DNA from 2 places in the Flavobacterium rhizophilum genome. Region 2 is predicted to be linked to the other one. Evidence: riboswitches for the same ligand, from Rfam matches in the RefSeq annotation. Region 2 holds a riboswitch; the other holds the start of a gene.

Region 1 (3,427 bases), on a different contig from region 2:
CTATGTGGAGGTGTGATTATAATCATGGTTTTACAGATAAATTTCCTTGCCTGTTTCCACAAACTCGTCTGACTTCTCTTTCATCCCTTTTTCTGCTACTTCCCTTATCTCCTGAGATATTTTCATGGAGCAGAATTTAGGTCCGCACATAGAGCAAAAGTGTGCCACCTTAGCACCATCTGCAGGCAGGGTCTCATCGTGGAACTCACGAGCAGTATCAGGGTCAAGAGCTAGGTTAAACTGATCTTCCCATCTAAATTCAAAACGTGCCTTACTCAAAGCATTATCCCTGTATTGTGCCCCGGGGTGCCCTTTGGCTAAATCGGCAGCATGGGCAGCAATTTTATAAGTAATCACTCCGTCCTTAACATCTTTTTTGTTAGGTAATCCTAAGTGTTCTTTTGGTGTAACATAGCATAACATAGCCGTACCGTACCACCCTATCATAGCTGCACCAATGGCAGATGTAATATGGTCATACCCCGGAGCAATATCTGTAGTTAATGGTCCAAGCGTGTAAAACGGAGCCTCACCACAATGAGCCAACTGCTTGTCCATATTCTCTTTAATCATGTGCATTGGTACGTGCCCTGGTCCTTCTATAAATACCTGCACATCGTGTTTCCATGCTATTTTGGTAAGTTCTCCCAGTGTTTCCAGTTCGGCAAACTGGGCAGCATCGTTAGCATCGGCAAGAGATCCCGGGCGTAATCCGTCACCAAGAGAGAAAGCCACATCATACGCTTTCATAATCTCACAAATTTCCTCAAAGTGGGTATATAAAAAGTTTTCCTTATGATGGAATAAACACCACTTAGCCATTATGGAACCTCCCCTTGATACTATACCCGTAACACGACTTGCTGTTAGGTGTATATAGCGTAAAAGTACTCCCGCATGGATAGTAAAGTAAGATACTCCCTGTTCTGCCTGTTCGATAAGGGTATCCCTGAAAATTTCCCAGGTAAGGTCTTCAGCCTTTCCTTTTACTTTCTCTAACGCCTGATAAATAGGCACCGTACCGATAGGCACAGGGGAGTTACGTATAATCCATTCTCTAGTTTCATGAATGTTTTTCCCTGTAGAAAGATCCATTATAGTATCGGCACCCCAGCGGCAGGCCCATACGGCTTTTTCTACCTCTTCTTCAATGCTCGATGTAACAGCACTGTTACCTATATTGGCATTGATTTTTACAAGAAAGTTACGTCCTATAATCATAGGCTCACTTTCAGGGTGGTTAATATTATTTGGAATTACGGCTCGTCCGGCAGCTACTTCACTACGAATAAATTCGGGGGTTATTTTATTTTTTGGGGTATTGGCACCAAAACTATTACCGGGATGCTGCTGGCACAGGTTCTTATTTTCCTGTTCAAAAGCTTCCAGTTTTTGGTTTTCCCTTATTGCTATATATTCCATTTCTGGTGTTATTATACCTTTTTTGGCATAATATAACTGAGAAACATTTGCTCCCTGTTTTGCTTTTAATGGTTTGTGCAGGTACTCAAAACGCAGGTGATCTAAACCGGAGTCATTAAGGCGTTCTTTACCATAGTCTGAAGAAATATCGGTAAGTTCCTCCACGTCTCCCCTTTCCATTATCCACTGTTCTCTTATTCGTGGCAGTCCTTTCCTTACATCAATTGCTACATTTTCATCTGTATAAGGCCCTGATGTATCGTATACCGTAACCGGAGGATTTTTTTCCAAACCACCATTTGCCATTCTGGTATCGTTAAGGGTAATTTCCCTCATGGCTACTTTTATAGGGTGAATTTGCCCGTCTACATATATTTTTTTTGAATTGGGAAACGGGGTTCTTGATATTTGATGCTCTTTGTTTTCCATAATGATAGTTTTAAGAATTGGGTATAAAAGATTAGCCGCCCTGAGTGGCAGAAATAATTAGGATTTGATGTGAGGGGTTTAACAGAAAGGAATCCCAGTTGGTTTTAGGGATTACGGTATTGTTTATGGCAACAGCAATACCTTTTTGCTTTTGTGGCGACTCAATATCAAGCAATGCCTGAATAGTAAGCGTTTCCTGTGCAAACTGTTTTTTTTGATTGTTAATGAGTAATTCCATTCGCTAACAGTATATTAGGTTAAATAATATACTTTAGGAATGGCTGCAAAAAGTGCATAACAGCACTATAAGAAGTCATCTTACTTTTCCCTACGCCAGTATGAACTGTATCAGGTTCAGAGGGTAAAATCTCAGCCTGCATATGTGCAGACACCCCTAAAGTAGATTACAAATCTATAGTTTTTTTATTAAAACCTACAGTTAGCCCTGTTAAAAAAATAAAGCCTCCCTAAACAGGAGGCCTTATTTTAACTACATAGTATTTTATTTTAATGGTGATGACCACCGCCGCCATCACTCTTAATAAGATGACTCTGAATATAATAAGCACCTTTAAGCACTATTTTGGCATGGTCGTCTATTTTTTGAAGTACGGTAACCTGTGTATACCCCAACTGAGATGTACCTGTTTTTACCTCTATACGCTGAAAATGGTACATTTCTCCCTCTTCATCATGCTCATGACCATCATCGTGAGAATGCCCTTCGGCAGCGTCATGATTATGTATATCCTTATCATCGTGATTATGCCCGTCGTCATGTGAATGACCTCCCTGCTCATCATGATGGTGTTCTTCTTCCAAAACAAAAATGTACTCCCTTCCGTCTGCTTTTATAATAGCATCATTAGGTAAGGCCTGTACTTCTATTTCTCCAACATCTATTAGTGCATTTACATACATACCCGCAATCAGTTTCTCTTCCTTATTTACAATATCGGCATGAACTGCAACTGACTTAGTATCGTTTTCAAATGATTTTCCTATATTGAATATTTTACCCGTAATCTCGGTATTGCTCTGGTTAGTAAGTACAAAACGAACATTTTGTCCCGGTTTAATTTTATACAAATCTTTTTCATAAACCAAAAGATCGACATGCAGTTTTGAATTATCTACTATGGTAAGTAATGGCTTACCTACTTCGGCATTAGCACCAAGTGTAATGTTGATTTCGGTAACGTGCCCCGAAATAGGTGCCGTGATTGCCATGATGGAATTTACAGAGCTTTTACTCAGGTTAAGCATACTAAGCTGCTTATCAAGCGAATTGAATTTTGCCTTTTCGATTTCGTAATCCGATTTGGTACGCTGAAATACCTTTTTGGAATTTACATTCTCTTCGCTTAATATTTTTTGTCTTTCGTATTCCAGTTCCAGGAACTGCAGATTATTTTTTGACGTAAGGTAGGCCTCCTGCAAACGGGCAAACTCCGGACTTTCCAGCACTGCCAGTACCTGACCCTTTTTAACCTCCTCGCCTTCTATCACTTTGATTGCCGTAACAATTCCCGTCATGTGTACCGATACATCGGCCTGATTTTGTGGTGGTAATTTT
Region 2 (3,427 bases):
TAGCGCTTTCCCTGCCGTTTTTCGCCGAGCATATAGCCGAACAAACAGGACTGGGCAAATCGTTTGTGGGTACACTGTTTTTGGCAGTGTCTACATCACTGCCCGAGATTGCCGTTTCTGTAGCTGCTGTAAGAATGGGCTCTGCCGATATGGCTGTGGGGAATCTTTTAGGAAGCAACATATTTAATATATTCATCCTGTTTATAGATGATATATTATATACCAAGGGACTTCTTTTAAAAGATGCTGCCGATATTAATGTAATGACGGTTTTTATTGTGCTGATGATGACAGCTGTGGCTATTATAGGTTTTATATTCCCGTACCAGAAGAAAAGGATATTTATGGCTTGGGATACACTGGTTATATTTCTGCTTTATGTGTTTAGCCTTGTACTGCTCTATAACTTAGGTTAAAGGTGTAACAAATAGTGCTTTTTGACAACTAATAATTAATCAAATCAAAAAACAATAAAGAAAATGACATCACACGAAATTGACTACCATATATATGGTGAAGAAATGCAATATGTAGAAATAGAGCTTGATCCGCAGGAAGCTGTAGTGGCCGAGGCAGGTAGCTTTATGATGATGGATACCGGTATACACATGGATACCATTTTTGGCGACGGTTCTAACCAAACACAGGGTGTTATGGGTAAGCTGTTCTCGGCAGGTAAAAGGCTACTTACAGGGGAAAGCCTGTTCATGACAGTGTTTTTAAACCAATACCACGGTAAACGAAAAGTAAGTTTTGCTTCTCCTTACCCGGGTAAAATTGTACCTATAGACCTAAGCGAATACGGCGGACGCTTTATCTGCCAAAAGGATGCTTTCCTTTGTGCGGCAAAAGGAGTGTCGGTAGGGATTGAGTTCTCCCGAAAATTAGGCAGAGGTCTGTTTGGTGGTGAAGGTTTTATTATGCAGAAACTCGAAGGTGACGGTATGGCATTTGTACATGCCGGAGGTACACTGGCTCGCAAAGAATTACAAGCAGGCGAAGTACTTAAGGTAGATACAGGCTGTATTGTAGGCTTTACTAAAGATGTGCATTATGACATCGAATTTGTAGGCGGTATTAAAAATTCCATTTTTGGAGGTGAAGGACTGTTTTATGCGACGCTTCGTGGTCCGGGTGTGGTATATATACAATCGTTGCCGTTTAGTAGGCTTGCAGGAAGAATTTATGCTTCGGCACCTCAGGGTGGAGGTCAGCAAAGAGGCGAAGGTAGCATACTGGGCGGACTGGGTAACCTGCTTGACGGAGATAACAGATTCTAATTAAAAATAAACATAGTATACAAAAGGGCTTTTTAAGCCCTTTTGTATTTTAACACTGAGTGTTTTATTCACACCATAACTATATGTATATTTGATGCTGGCTTTAGGGGTATTCTGTAAAGAATTGAGAGAGTCCCTTTGAACCTGATTCGGTTTATACCGGCGTAGGGAAAAGCGTATCTGTATACACTTCTATATCCTGATTTCTTTTCGGGAAACTCTTAAGCCATATTTACGCACCATAAAAAACTTAAATATGAGAGAGTCCCTTTGGAAATCTGTTTTACAACTAAGGCAAAATTCCCCTTTGGTACATAATATTACCAATTATGTGGTAATGAACAACACGGCAAATGCACTATTGGCAGCAGGGGCATCGCCTATTATGGCACATGCCCATGCTGAGATTGAAGAGATGGTGAGCATTTGCGGAGCCACGGTTATAAATATAGGTACGCTTGACGAATACTGGATTGAAAGCATGTATAAGGCTGCTGCAAAAGCCCAACAATTGGGTAAGTCCTGGGTGTTGGACCCTGTAGGGGCGGGAGCAAGCAATCTTCGTAATACTACAGTGGCACAGCTACTGAAATATAAACCGACAGTAATTCGTGGTAATGCATCAGAGATTATGGCACTGGCCAATGCCGGAGGACAGTCAAAAGGGGTAGACAGTACGCATCAGTCTGCAGAGGCTATAGCTTCTGCCAAATGGCTTAACGAAAATACAGGAGCCGTAGTTTGTATATCGGGTGCTACCGATGTGATTGTTTCTGCAAATCAAAAGATATTTATCGATAACGGGCATGTAATGATGACAAAAGTAACCGGGCTTGGTTGTACAGCCACGGCTCTTATTGGTGCTTTTGTAGCTAGTGAACCTGATAATGCTGAAGGGGCTACAGCAGCAGCTATGGCATTACTTGCTATTGCTGGGGAGATTGCCGTACAACAGTCTGAAGGACCGGGTAGTTTGCAAATGCATCTGCTGGATAAGTTGTATAATCTTACCGAAGATGAATTCAACACTCATCTAAAAGTAACTATTAAAAATGACTAAGCCGTTTCCATATAAGCTATATCTGGTAATAAGCCAAGAAGCCTGCTGTGGCAGGGATATGCTTTGGGTTGCCGAACAGGCAGTGAAAGGCGGAGTCGATTTGGTACAGATAAGGGAGAAGAACAAAAGTTATCCTGATTTTCTTGAAAGCAGCTTAAGGCTAAAGGAAATACTGGACAGATATCGTGTACCGCTTATTGTAAATGATAATCCTTTAGTAGCAGTAAACTGTAATGCTTATGGAGTACATGTAGGGAATTCCGATTTACCTCCGTCTGAAATTAAAAAGAAATGGCCTGATTGTAATATGACAGGCTATTCGGTAGAATATTTGGAGCAGCTTTCAGGAACGGAAATTCAGTTTGCCGATTACCTTGGGGTAAGTCCGGTATTCAGTACGCCAACAAAAACCGATACGGTTACCGAATGGGGGTTGGAGGGGATAGCCAAGATAAAGAGTATTACAGATAAGCCTCTTGTGGCAATAGGAGGGATTAATGAAACAAATGCTCAAGAGGTAATACAGGCAGGAGCCGATTGTCTTGCAGTGGTATCGGCAATATGTGCTGCCGATAATCCAACTATTGCTGCCCAAACATTACGAAACTTAATTGAAACAGCATGAAAAAGAAATATACATACCCAACAGTGCTAACAATAGCAGGTACCGATCCCAGCGGAGGAGCAGGTATTCAGGCCGACCTGAAAACATTTTCGGCATTGGGATGTTATGGCATGTCGGTTATTACTGCTCTGGTTGCACAAAATACCACAGGCGTAAGGGGTATACATAATGTCCCTGCACAATTTGTAGAGCAGCAGTTGGATGCTGTTATGGAAGATATCCGTCCAAATGCCATTAAAATAGGAATGGTACATACCTCGCAGCTTGTTGAGGTAATTGCAGCCACACTTAAAAAGTACCCTGATATTCCGGTGGTGTTCGATCCGGTTATGGTGGCTACCAGTGGTGATGAGCTCATTGAGGATGCTACTATAGAGGTAATCGTTTCACAGCTTTTTCCGTTGGTTACACTAATTACACCAAATATGGATGAGGCTTCCTTGTTGGCCAATATGCCTATTG

What was found. Region 2 has a riboswitch for thiamine pyrophosphate ahead of thiM (hydroxyethylthiazole kinase). Riboswitches for the same ligand answer to the same signal wherever they lie in the genome.
Region 1: another riboswitch for thiamine pyrophosphate. It lies ahead of thiS (sulfur carrier protein ThiS); the one in region 2 lies ahead of thiM (hydroxyethylthiazole kinase).

Annotation. Positions count from the first base shown of each region.
Region 1 covers NZ_JBELQB010000001.1:421,477-424,903, forward strand. Annotated here, with positions in the region: gene ABS768_RS01970 (thiamine phosphate synthase) at 1-26, opposite strand, end outside; gene thiC (phosphomethylpyrimidine synthase ThiC) at 31-1,851, opposite strand; gene thiS (sulfur carrier protein ThiS) at 1,883-2,089, opposite strand; TPP riboswitch at 2,160-2,257, opposite strand; gene ABS768_RS01985 (efflux RND transporter periplasmic adaptor subunit) at 2,359-3,427, opposite strand, start outside.
Region 2 covers NZ_JBELQB010000011.1:86,034-89,460, reverse strand. Annotated here, with positions in the region: gene ABS768_RS14210 (sodium:calcium antiporter) at 1-416, shown strand, start outside; gene ABS768_RS14205 (TIGR00266 family protein) at 480-1,280, shown strand; TPP riboswitch at 1,376-1,468, shown strand; gene thiM (hydroxyethylthiazole kinase) at 1,537-2,340, shown strand; gene thiE (thiamine phosphate synthase) at 2,333-2,965, shown strand; gene thiD (bifunctional hydroxymethylpyrimidine kinase/phosphomethylpyrimidine kinase) at 2,962-3,427, shown strand, end outside.